Regions from separate parts of the Paraburkholderia sp. BR10872 genome, predicted to be linked through region 1. Evidence: predicted binding sites of a transcription regulator. Region 1 holds the regulator's gene; the other holds the start of a gene.

Evidence for each region. The regulator HrcA, encoded in region 1, represses chaperone genes, less so after heat shock. The targets are predictions, from matches to a motif close to TTAGCACTCNNNNNNNNNGAGTGCTAA.
Region 2: rpoH (RNA polymerase sigma factor RpoH) is a predicted target of HrcA. The motif match lies at 3,325-3,351, and genes of this name have one in related genera.

Annotation. Positions count from the first base shown of each region.
Region 1 covers NZ_JBFRCN010000005.1:133,727-138,895, forward strand. Annotated here, with positions in the region: gene recN (DNA repair protein RecN) at 1-290, opposite strand, end outside; gene AB4Y43_RS06295 (NAD kinase) at 386-1,297, opposite strand; gene hrcA (heat-inducible transcriptional repressor HrcA) at 1,558-2,577, shown strand; gene hemH (ferrochelatase) at 2,780-3,847, shown strand; gene AB4Y43_RS06310 (RNA-binding S4 domain-containing protein) at 3,895-4,302, shown strand; gene grpE (nucleotide exchange factor GrpE) at 4,852-5,169, shown strand, end outside.
Region 2 covers NZ_JBFRCN010000010.1:102,462-107,630, reverse strand. Annotated here, with positions in the region: gene cydB (cytochrome d ubiquinol oxidase subunit II) at 1-232, opposite strand, end outside; gene AB4Y43_RS11020 (cytochrome ubiquinol oxidase subunit I) at 270-1,856, opposite strand; gene cydP (cytochrome oxidase putative small subunit CydP) at 1,843-2,145, opposite strand; gene rpoH (RNA polymerase sigma factor RpoH) at 2,334-3,269, opposite strand; gene AB4Y43_RS11005 (nuclear transport factor 2 family protein) at 3,844-4,227, shown strand; gene leuA (2-isopropylmalate synthase) at 4,378-5,169, opposite strand, start outside.

The DNA.
Region 1 (5,169 bases):
ACGCGGCGCATCATGACCGTGTGCTCGCCGTCGCCGTTCGTGAGCGCCTGCTCGTCGAGCCAAAGCGCGGCATGCGCGGGCACGTCGAACTCGGCGGTGATGTCGGCGCGGGCCTCGCCGGTGCGCACGACGCTCGCGTCGGCGCGCGTGCCGAGCGTGAGGGCGAGGGCATCGATCAGGATCGACTTGCCCGCGCCGGTTTCGCCGGAAAACACGGTGAAACCGCTATCGAATTCGAGGTCGAGCGCGGCGACGATCACGAAGTCGCGAATCGAGAGATGGCGAAGCATGGCGTCTGGTTCTGCTTTTTTGGGTTGGCTTTGATTACCGTGGGACTGCTGGCTGCATGGCAACGCACCCGCGCGCTTCACGCCAGGACGCGGGTTTAGTCCTCCGGATCGCCCTGCAGCAAGGGGTGCTCGTTCCAATGCAGCTTCTTGCGCAGCGTGCGGTAGTAGCTATAGCCGACCGGGTGCAGGAAGGGCACCGTGTGGCGCGAGCGGCGCACCTCGATCACGTCGTTCAGTTCCAGCGCCGTGAACGACTGCATGTCGAAGTTCACGTTGACGTCGCGGCCCGCCACGATCTGGATGCTCACCTTGCAGTCGTCGGGCAGCACGATCGGGCGGTTCGAGAGCGCATGCGGCGCGATCGGTACGAGCACGATGCCTTGCAGCTGCGGATGCAGGATCGGCCCCTGCGACGAGAGCGCGTAGGCGGTCGAGCCCGTGGGCGTCGCGACGATCAAGCCGTCGGAGCGCTGGTTGTACATGAAGCGGCCATCGACGTTCACGCGCAGTTCGGCCATGCCCGAAAAGCCGCTACGGTTCACGACCACGTCGTTGAAGGCGAGCGCGTGGTAGATCGGGTCGCCGTCGCGGGTGATGCGCGACTCCAGCAGCGAGCGCTCCTCGCGCTCGAACGAGCCCGCGAGCAGTTGCGGCACGACCTCCTGCATCTCGGAGAACGCGATGTCGGTAATGAAGCCGAGCCGCCCGTGGTTGATGCCGATGAGCGGCGTGCGGTAGGGTGCGAGCTGGCGGCCCATGCCGAGCATCGTGCCGTCGCCGCCGAGCACGACGGCCACGTCCGCGCGCGCGCCGATTTCGGACGGCTGCAGCGCGGGATAGCCTTGCGCGCCGATTTCCTCTGCGGTTTGCGCTTCGAACACGACCTCGAAGCCGCGCTTCGAAATGGTCTGGGCGAGCGCCGTCAGCGGCTCGGCAATGCCTGGCGTATTGCTGCGCCCAACGAGCGCAACCGTCTTGAACTGGCTCTGGATCTTCTGGATCTGCATGCCGGCATTACACCATAGTCAGGTCACGAAAAGAACCTGGCGCAAGCCGGGCGCGGCCCGCCAGGCCTTGCGCGCCGCGCCCTCCCGCCCGAAGCCGGTGACACGGCGATGACAACGCGCGATGTGCCAGACGATGTGCCATGCAACATGCCCGGCGGTAACGGCCGAAACCGGGCCGCCCCGCGCTGCGGGCCTGCCAGTCTGGCCCGACCTGGCGGCGCACTCGCGGCCAACCCGCCATTAGGCTAAAATTTTGAGTCATGCTAGATCCCCGCGCACAAACCCTCCTCAAGACGCTGATCGAGCGCTACATCGCCGAAGGTCAGCCGGTCGGCTCGCGCACGCTGTCGCGCTATTCCGGCCTGGAACTGAGCCCGGCGACGATCCGCAACGTCATGTCGGACCTCGAGGAGCTGGGTCTCGTGTCCAGCCCGCATACCTCGGCCGGGCGTGTGCCCACGCCGCGCGGCTATCGCCTGTTCGTCGACACCATGCTCACCGTCGAGCCCAGTTCGGACGACGACGCGCTCACGCGGGCGGTAAAGACCACGCTGCGCCCCGGCGAGCCGCAGAAAGTGGTGGCGGCGGCGGCCAGCGTGCTCTCGAACCTCTCGCAGTTCGCGGGCGTGGTGCTGACGCCCCGGCGCAGCCACGTGTTCAAGCAGATCGAGTTCATGCGCCTGTCCGACAAGCGCATCCTGCTCATCATCGTGACGCCCGAAGGCGACGTGCAGAACCGCATCATGGCGACGCAGCGCGACTTCACGCCTTCCGAGCTCATCGAAGCCTCGAATTACATCAACGCGCACTTCGCGGGCCTGTCGTTCGACGAGGTGCGCCGCCGCCTGCGCGAGGAAATCGACGCGCTGCGCGGCGACATGACCACGCTCATGCACGCGGCCGTGACCGCGAGCACCGAAGAGCCCGAAAGCGGCGACACCTTGCTCATTTCCGGCGAGCGCAACCTGCTCGAAGTGGCCGACCTTTCCTCGGACATGGCGCGCCTGCGCAAGCTCTTCGACGTATTCGACCAGAAAACCAGCCTGCTGCAGCTGCTCGACGTCTCGAGCCACGCGCAGGGTGTGCAGATTTTCATCGGAGGCGAGTCGCAACTCGTGCCGATCGAGGAAATGAGCGTGGTGACGGCTCCCTACGAGGTGAACGGCAAGATCGTCGGCACGCTCGGCGTGATCGGACCGACGCGCATGGCGTACAACCGCGTGATTCCGATCGTCGACATCACGGCGCGCCTGCTCTCGCTCACGCTCAGCCAGAACTGAGCGCCGCATCGGGCACCGGGCATCGGACCACCCTCTTTCCGACGATCATCCCTCGAAAGGCGTGGCGCGCGCCATCGGCCGAATCGCCAACGTGCGGTGAGTCGCCGCGTCGCGGGTCCGGTTTGGCCCGCCAGGACCGCCCGCTATAATGCTTGTTTCATGCAACCGTTGCTGCGCATTCGCGCGGCGCCACTGATCGCCTATGCGTTTCGACCTGGAGCGGCCTTCGCAGTCCGCCGCGGCGCATCGCGTCGCCGTGCTGCTCATCAACCTGGGCACGCCGGACGCGCCCACGCCGCGCGCCGTGCGCCGCTATCTCGCGCAGTTTCTGTCCGATCCGCGCGTGGTCGAGATTCCGGCGCCGATCTGGCAGGTCATCCTGCGCACGCTGATCCTGCCGTTTCGCGGCCGGTCGTCGGCGAAGAAGTACGCGGCGGTCTGGACGCCCGAGGGTTCCCCGCTGCGCGTGCATACGCAGAAGCAGACCGACGGCCTGCGCCATCTGCTGCAAATCAACGACTACACGGTCCTCGTCGATTACGCGATGCGCTACGGCACGCCCGACATCCCGGCGATGCTGAACCAGCTCAAGCTCGCGGGCGCGGAACGCATCCTGCTCATGCCGATGTATCCGCAGTACTCGGCGTCGACCACGGCCACGGCGTTCGACGCGGCCTTCGCCGCGCTGCGCCGCATGCGCAACCAGCCGGAAATTCGCACGGTGCGCGGCTATCACGACCATCCGGCGTATATCGCGGCGCTCGCGGCCCAGGTGCACCAGTACTGGCACGCGCACGGCAAACCCAATTTCGCGGCGGGCGACCGCCTCGTGCTGAGTTTTCACGGGGTGCCGAGCCGTACGCTCGATCTGGGCGACCCGTACCACGACCAGTGCCAGCAAACGGCCGCGCTCCTTATGCACGCGCTGGAGCTAACGCCGGTCGAATGCCGGGTGACCTTCCAGTCGCGTTTTGGGCGGGCGCAATGGCTCCAGCCATACACGGCGCCCACGCTGCGGGAACTGGGCGCGGGCGGCGTGCACCGTGCGGACGTGTTCTGCCCTGGTTTCACGGCGGATTGCCTGGAAACCATCGAGGAAATCGGCATGGAAGTGCGCGACGAGTTCCTGCACGGCGGCGGCAAGGAGTTTCACCGCATAGCATGCCTGAATGCCTCGCCGGCGTGGATCGCGGCGCTGGGCGAGATTGTTGCGCAGCACCTGCAGGGCTGGCCCGTGCAAGCCGCGGCGCCGGCTGGCGCAGTGGCCTGACCCAGTGAACTGAGCGTGAACTGCGCGGCGCATCCGGAAAGCTTCTGATGAACTACAAGATTTCGACCGAACCTGGCGCGCGGCTGCGCATCGACAAATGGTTATGGGCGGCGCGTTTCTTCAAGACGCGCTCGCTCGCCTCGGACGCCGTGAGCAAGGGGCGCGTGCGCATTGGCGGCGACGCCGTGAAGGCGTCGAAGGACGTGCGCGTGGGCGACCTCGTCGAAATCGAGATCGATCACGTGGTCTGGGAAGTGCAGGTATTGGGCATTTGCGAGATGCGCGGGCCCGCCAGCATCGCGCAGACGCTCTACGCGGAAACTGAAGCCGGGCGCGAGCGACGCGCGGCGGAGCAGGACCGGCGCCGGCTCTTTCGCGAACCGGCTGCCGTGTTGCAGGGCAGGCCGACCAAGCGCGACCGCCGCACTATCGACAAATTTTCGCGTGAGGGTTGAAGAGCGCTTCCATCGTAGCGTGCACGCCCCCGTATTCCGTCGTGTTTTCGTTCACGGCGCCCGACATGCAGATGGTCGTAGTCCCGGCGATGAGTACCAGCGCGACCACCGATATGGCAAAGGTCAGTTTCACGGTACTCCCCTTGGGATCGCAGCAAAACAGCCAGTCTCGAGGCCCGGATAGCGTTTTTATGTGCGGTGATGCTGCTACAAAAGGTGCTGTCCGTGGGCCCATTCGGTGCGGTGCCGGACTCAGGGTAAACGCGTCATGAGCAGCACCTGTTCCTGAGTGTAGGTCAGGGATGTCCCTTACTCAATTTCATTTTTGCGGCGCTGCAGTACTGATTGTTACGGGCGATTTCGCGGCTTGATTTTCTGTATAAAAAAGCCGCAAGCGCCTCTTGAAACAAGCGATCCGGCACCCATGTGCTCTCGCGATGTCCGAAGCCTCTGTCGCGTCGGCGCAACGGCCTAGGCGCAGTAGAGCGGCCGGCGTCATGGCGCCCGAAGCTTTGTTCCCTTTTTCACTATTCAACCACGTTCAGCGACATGGAAAACACGCAAGAGAACCCGACGAGCCAGAACCCCACGCCCGCGGACGAGGCGTCGCAGGCAGCCCAGCCCCAGGCGGCTGAAGCGGCCGAGCAGGCAGCCCAAGGCGGCGTGGACCAGAACGCAGCGGCGCTTGCCGAGGCCGCACTGGCCGAAGCCCAAGCGAAAGTCGCCGAATTGCAGGACGCCTTCGTCCGCGCCAAGGCCGAGACCGAGAACGTACGCCGCCGCGCGCAGGAAGACGTCGCCAAGGCGCACAAGTTTGCGATCGAAAACTTCGCCGAGCATCTGCTGCCGGTGATGGACAGCCTCGAA
Region 2 (5,169 bases), on a different contig from region 1:
AGGCGAGCGGCCACGCGGCGAACATCGCGCCGCCCGCCGTGATGAACCACACCTGGTTGCCTTCCCACGTCGCGCCGACCGCGTTGATGACGATGCGGCGCTCCTCGTCGGTCTTGCCGACGAAGGGCAGCAGCACGGCCGCACCCATGTCGAAACCGTCGGTGAGCGCGAAGCCGATCAGCAGCACGCCGATCAGCACCCACCAGATCAACTTGAGCGTTGCGTAGTCCATGGCGTGTTTCCTCGCGTCTTTCGGTGTCTTGCAGCGATCACGAGACCTTGCCGCTGGTGGCCAGCGCGGCCGTCTGCTCGTGGAAGTAGCGACCGGTGTGCAGCGACGAAGGCCCGAGGCGCGCGTACTTGAACATCAGCGTGATCTCGATGATGAAGAGCAGCGTGTAGAAGATCACGAAGCCCGCGATGCTCAGCATCACGTCGCCGGGTGCGAGGCTCGAAGCCGAAAGACGCGTGGGCAGCACTTCCGCGATGGTCCACGGCTGGCGGCCGGTTTCCGCGACGACCCAGCCGAACTCGGCAGCGAGCCACGGCAGCGGAATCGCCACCAGCGCCCAGCCGAGGAACCAGCGGCGGCTGTCCTTGAGCAGCGAGCGCTGCGCACAGAACCAGAAGGCGAGTACGAAGGTCACGAGAAAGAGGATGCCGAGACCCACCATCACGCGAAACGACCAGAACACCGGCGCGACGGCCGGAATCGCGGTTCGCGACGCGGCCCTGATCTGGCCGGAAGTCGCGTCGACCACGTTCGGCGTGAACCGCTTCAAGAGCAGGCCGTAGCCGAGATCGGCCTTGTGCGCCTCGAACACGTCGCGCGTTTCGGTGTCGGCGGTGCCTTCCTTCATCTTTTGCAGCGCGGCGTAGGCGAGCATGCCATTGCGGATGCGCACTTCGGCGCGGCCCATCAGGTCTTTCAGGCCGATCACGGGCGTGTCGATCGAGCGCGTGGCGATGATGCCCATCAGCCAGGGAATGCGGATCGCGTAGTCGGTGCGCTCTTCCTTCTGGTTAGGCAAACCGAATAGCGTGAACGGCGCGGGGGCGGGCGCGGTTTCCCATTCGGCCTCGATGGCGGCGAGCTTGACCTGCTGCACCACGCCGTCGGTGTAGCCCGATTCGTCGCCGAGGATCAGCACGCATAGCGTGGACGCAAGGCCGAAGCCCGCGGCGATCGCGTACGAGCGCAGCGCGAACTCGACGTCGCGCCGGCGCAGCAGGTACCACGACGAAATGCCGAGCACGAACATCGACGCCGTCACATAGCCGGCCGAAACCGTGTGCACGAACTTCACCTGCGCGACGGGGTTGAAGATCACCGCGAACAGGCTGGTGAGTTCCATGCGCATGGTTTCGTAGTTGAACGACGCACCCACGGGGTTCTGCATCCAGCCGTTGGCGATGAGAATCCACAGCGCCGAGAGGTTCGAACCGAGCGCGACGAGAAACGTGGTGAAGAGGTGTGCGCCTTTCGACAGGCGATTCCAGCCGAAGAAGAACACCCCGACAAAGGTCGATTCGAGGAAGAACGCCGCGAGCCCTTCCACGGCGAGCGGCACGCCGAAAATGTCGCCCACGTAGTGCGAGTAGTACGACCAGTTGGTGCCGAACTGGAACTCCATCGTGAGGCCGGTGGTGACGCCCATCGCGAAGTTGATGGCGAAGAGCTTGCCCCAGAACTGCGTCATGTCCTTGTAGATCTCCTTGCCGGTCATCACATAGACGGACTCCATGATGACGAGCAGCCACGAGAGGCCGAGCGTGAGGGGCACGAACAGGAAGTGGTAGAGCGCGGTGATGGCGAACTGAAGACGCGAGAGTTCCACCGATTCAATCGTGGGCATGACGGTCTCCTCGCGGGGGCGGCATGGTCGGGGATTGGGACACTGACGGCTTGAGCGCCGTAGACTCGGGCACGGCCAGGATGGCCTGCGCGACAGCGGCAGGCGGCATGTTCATGTCTTCTGCCTGCGGATGATTGAAGAATGCGTATTTGAGCGCCATCAAGAGGACGAGCTTGACGGCGAGAACGAGGGCAATATCGCGCGCGAAGGTGGGGCCGCGCATCCACTGGAGGATGCGCGTGCGCAGCAGCGACGATGTGCGCTGGCGTTGACCGGATGCCGGGATCATGGCGACGGGTGCCCTCGAACGCGTTACGAGGCCAGACCGCGGCGCGGCCTCTGGCTCACCACCTCGAAATCATCTTAGGGTGGAATCAGCGAGGCCGGTGCGAAGGTGCGCAGCGTGTGGTGCGCGCAAAAGAAAAACCCCGTTCGCGGGAACGGGGTTTTCGGTGTGCCGGTGAGACCTGGCGACGCTTACGCGTAGTCGGCGAGGGCGGTGCGCATCTTCTTCATGGCGCTCGCCTCGATCTGGCGAATGCGCTCGGCCGAAACGCCGAACTCGTCGGCCAGCTCGTGCAGGGTCGAGCCGCCCGAACCATCGTCGTCCACGTTGAGCCAGCGCGCCTCGATGATGCGGCGGCTGCGTGCGTCGAGCGCTTCCAGCGCGCTCGCAATGCCGTCCGACTGCAGGCGGTCGCGCGAACGTGCGGCGAGCACGGCGCTCGGCTCGCTGTGCGAGTCGGCGAGCCAGGCGATCGGGGCGAACGACTCCTCGCCGTCTTCGGTCTGGCCTTCGAGCGCGATGTCGGCGCCCGACAGGCGCGTTTCCATCTCCACGACCTCTTCGCGCTTCACGTTCAGTTCCTGCGCGAGGCCGTCGATCTCTTCCGGCGTGAACGACTGCAGGCCCTGCTTGTGGCTGCGCAGGTTGAAGAACAGCTTGCGCTGCGCCTTGGTCGTGGCGACCTTCACCATGCGCCAGTTGCGCAGGATGTATTCGTGGATCTCAGCCTTGATCCAGTGCATGGCGTACGACACCAGGCGCACGTTCTGCTCGGGGTCGAAGCGCTTCACGGCCTTCATCAGGCCGATGTTGCCTTCCTGGATCAGGTCGGCGTGCGGCAGGCCATAGCCGAGATAATTACGCGCGATCGACACCACGAGGCGCAGGTGCGACAGCACCAGGCGGCGCGCGCCTTCAAGATTGTTCTGCTCGCGAAACTCGGTCGCGAACTGACGCTCTTCTTGTGGCGTCAGCATCGGGATCCGGTTCACGGCCTGAATATAAGCGTCGATGTTGCCCAGCTGGCCGGGCAACAGGGAAGCATTCGCGAGCGCCAATGAGCCCCCGGCCTTGGCCGACGACGGGCTCAGCGTACTCGGAAGGGTCATGGTCATTGCGTTGCTCACGTAGCGAACTCCTCAGGAATCTTGCGAAAGTCAGACACCGACTCCACGGTGGATGTTAGCACTCTGAATCCCCGAGTGCTAATACTTGGAGTCTGTAGGGGCTTCAAGGTTCCTTGATTCCTATCGAAATGGTTGTATCGATAGATTACACTAAACGCCGGCAATCAAGCAGGGCGGGGCCCGGCGCCCGGCGCTGGCCTGCGCAAGGGGCAGGCCGAAGGAACACTCTAGTACGGGACAGCGTCCGGCGCGAAGTGCGCGGGAAATAAGGGGTGAAATCAGCGACGTTCGAGGGGCCGCGCAGCGCCAGGACCTTGTCACACAATCTGAGAAATAGACATCGGATAAAGCGGAAAGTGCTGCGCTGCGACATCCGGGCGCGGCCGCGGAGATGTCGCTACGCCAGGCGCAGTTCTCACCGGGCGCGTGGCGTATCCACCATAGATGGAGGCGATGTCTTTGATCGCAAGTATCCTTGTGCCAAAACCTGGTATAAATTTCAGCCAGACGTATGCAGAAATCTTCGGCGGAGATCTGCGCTCAGGCGCGGGCCAACGCGCAAGGGGCTCGAGCGATGGCGGCAAAACTGATCGATGCGATTCGCGGACTTGAGCGCGAGCGCTTTCGCGCGATGGTCGACGGCGACGGCACGTCGCTGGACCAGTTGCTGTCCGATCACGCGACCTTCGTCCACACCAACGGCAAACGCGAGACCAAGCAGCAGTTCATCGACGCGATCACGGCCGGCCGCCGCCGCTACCGCCAGATCGAGATCCAGTCGCAGGACGTGCTGCACGCGGGCAACGAGGCCTGCGTGGTCTCCGGCCGCGTGTTGATCGAGATGGAAGCGAACAACGGTGCGCTGCTCTTTCCGATTGCCTATACGGCGATCCAGACGCAGGAAGGGGGCCACTGGCGTCTGCTCGCATGGCAGGCGACGCGTTGCGCGATCGAGTGATGACCGGTAAGTCCACTCGCTGAAACGCCGTGTAGGCGCTTCAGGCGCACGCCGGCGGCCCGTTTTGCCGCCGGCGCTCAACAATGCCGCCGATTTCCCTGCTGAAACCCAAACTGCTTCGCGCACAGCGCGCGACACGCGCGAAAGGCGTCAGGCCGCCGCGCGCCGATCCACTTGCGGCCAGGCCGCGCGGTTCACCGCGCTGACCACTGCCGCGACGCACGCATGGACCGCGTCTTCGCCCACGCCGACGCCGTGGCGCAGCGGCTGGCCGCCCACGCGCGCGCCGACGAACACGGCCGTACCGCCCTGCGAGGTGCGCTCAGTCTCGAACGACGTGATTTCAATGTGCTCGCCGGCGAGTGCCGCGATGGCGGCGGCCACAGCTTGCGCATGTGCCTCATCGCTGCTCGTGGCAGCCGGCATGGCCACATCACGGCCTTCCCAGCGCACGCGGCCTGAACCGGCGTTGGCAACCGGCCCGCGCGTTTCGAAGTACTCACGCGCGAACAGTGCGCAGACCGCCTCGCCCGTGATCTCTTCGCCAGACGTATCGGCGACGGTCTGCACGGCGTGGCTGAACTCGATCTGCACGCGGCGCGGCGGCGTGAAGCCCATGCCGCGCTCGAGCAGATAAGTCGCGCCACCCTTGCCCGACTGGCTGTTCACGCGGATCACCGCGTCATAGCTGCGGCCGAGGTCGGCGGGATCGATCGGGAGATACGGCACTTCCCAGACGGCGTCGGGCTGCTGCTGCGCGAAGCCCTTGCGGATCGCGTCCTGGTGCGAGCCCGAGAACGCCGTGAACACGAGGTCGCCCGCATACGGATGACGCGGATGCACGGGCAACTGGTTGCAGCGCTCGACCACGCGGCGCACGGCGTCGATGTCCGAGAAGTCGAGGCCCGGGTCGATGCCCTGGGTGTAGAGGTTCATCGCGAG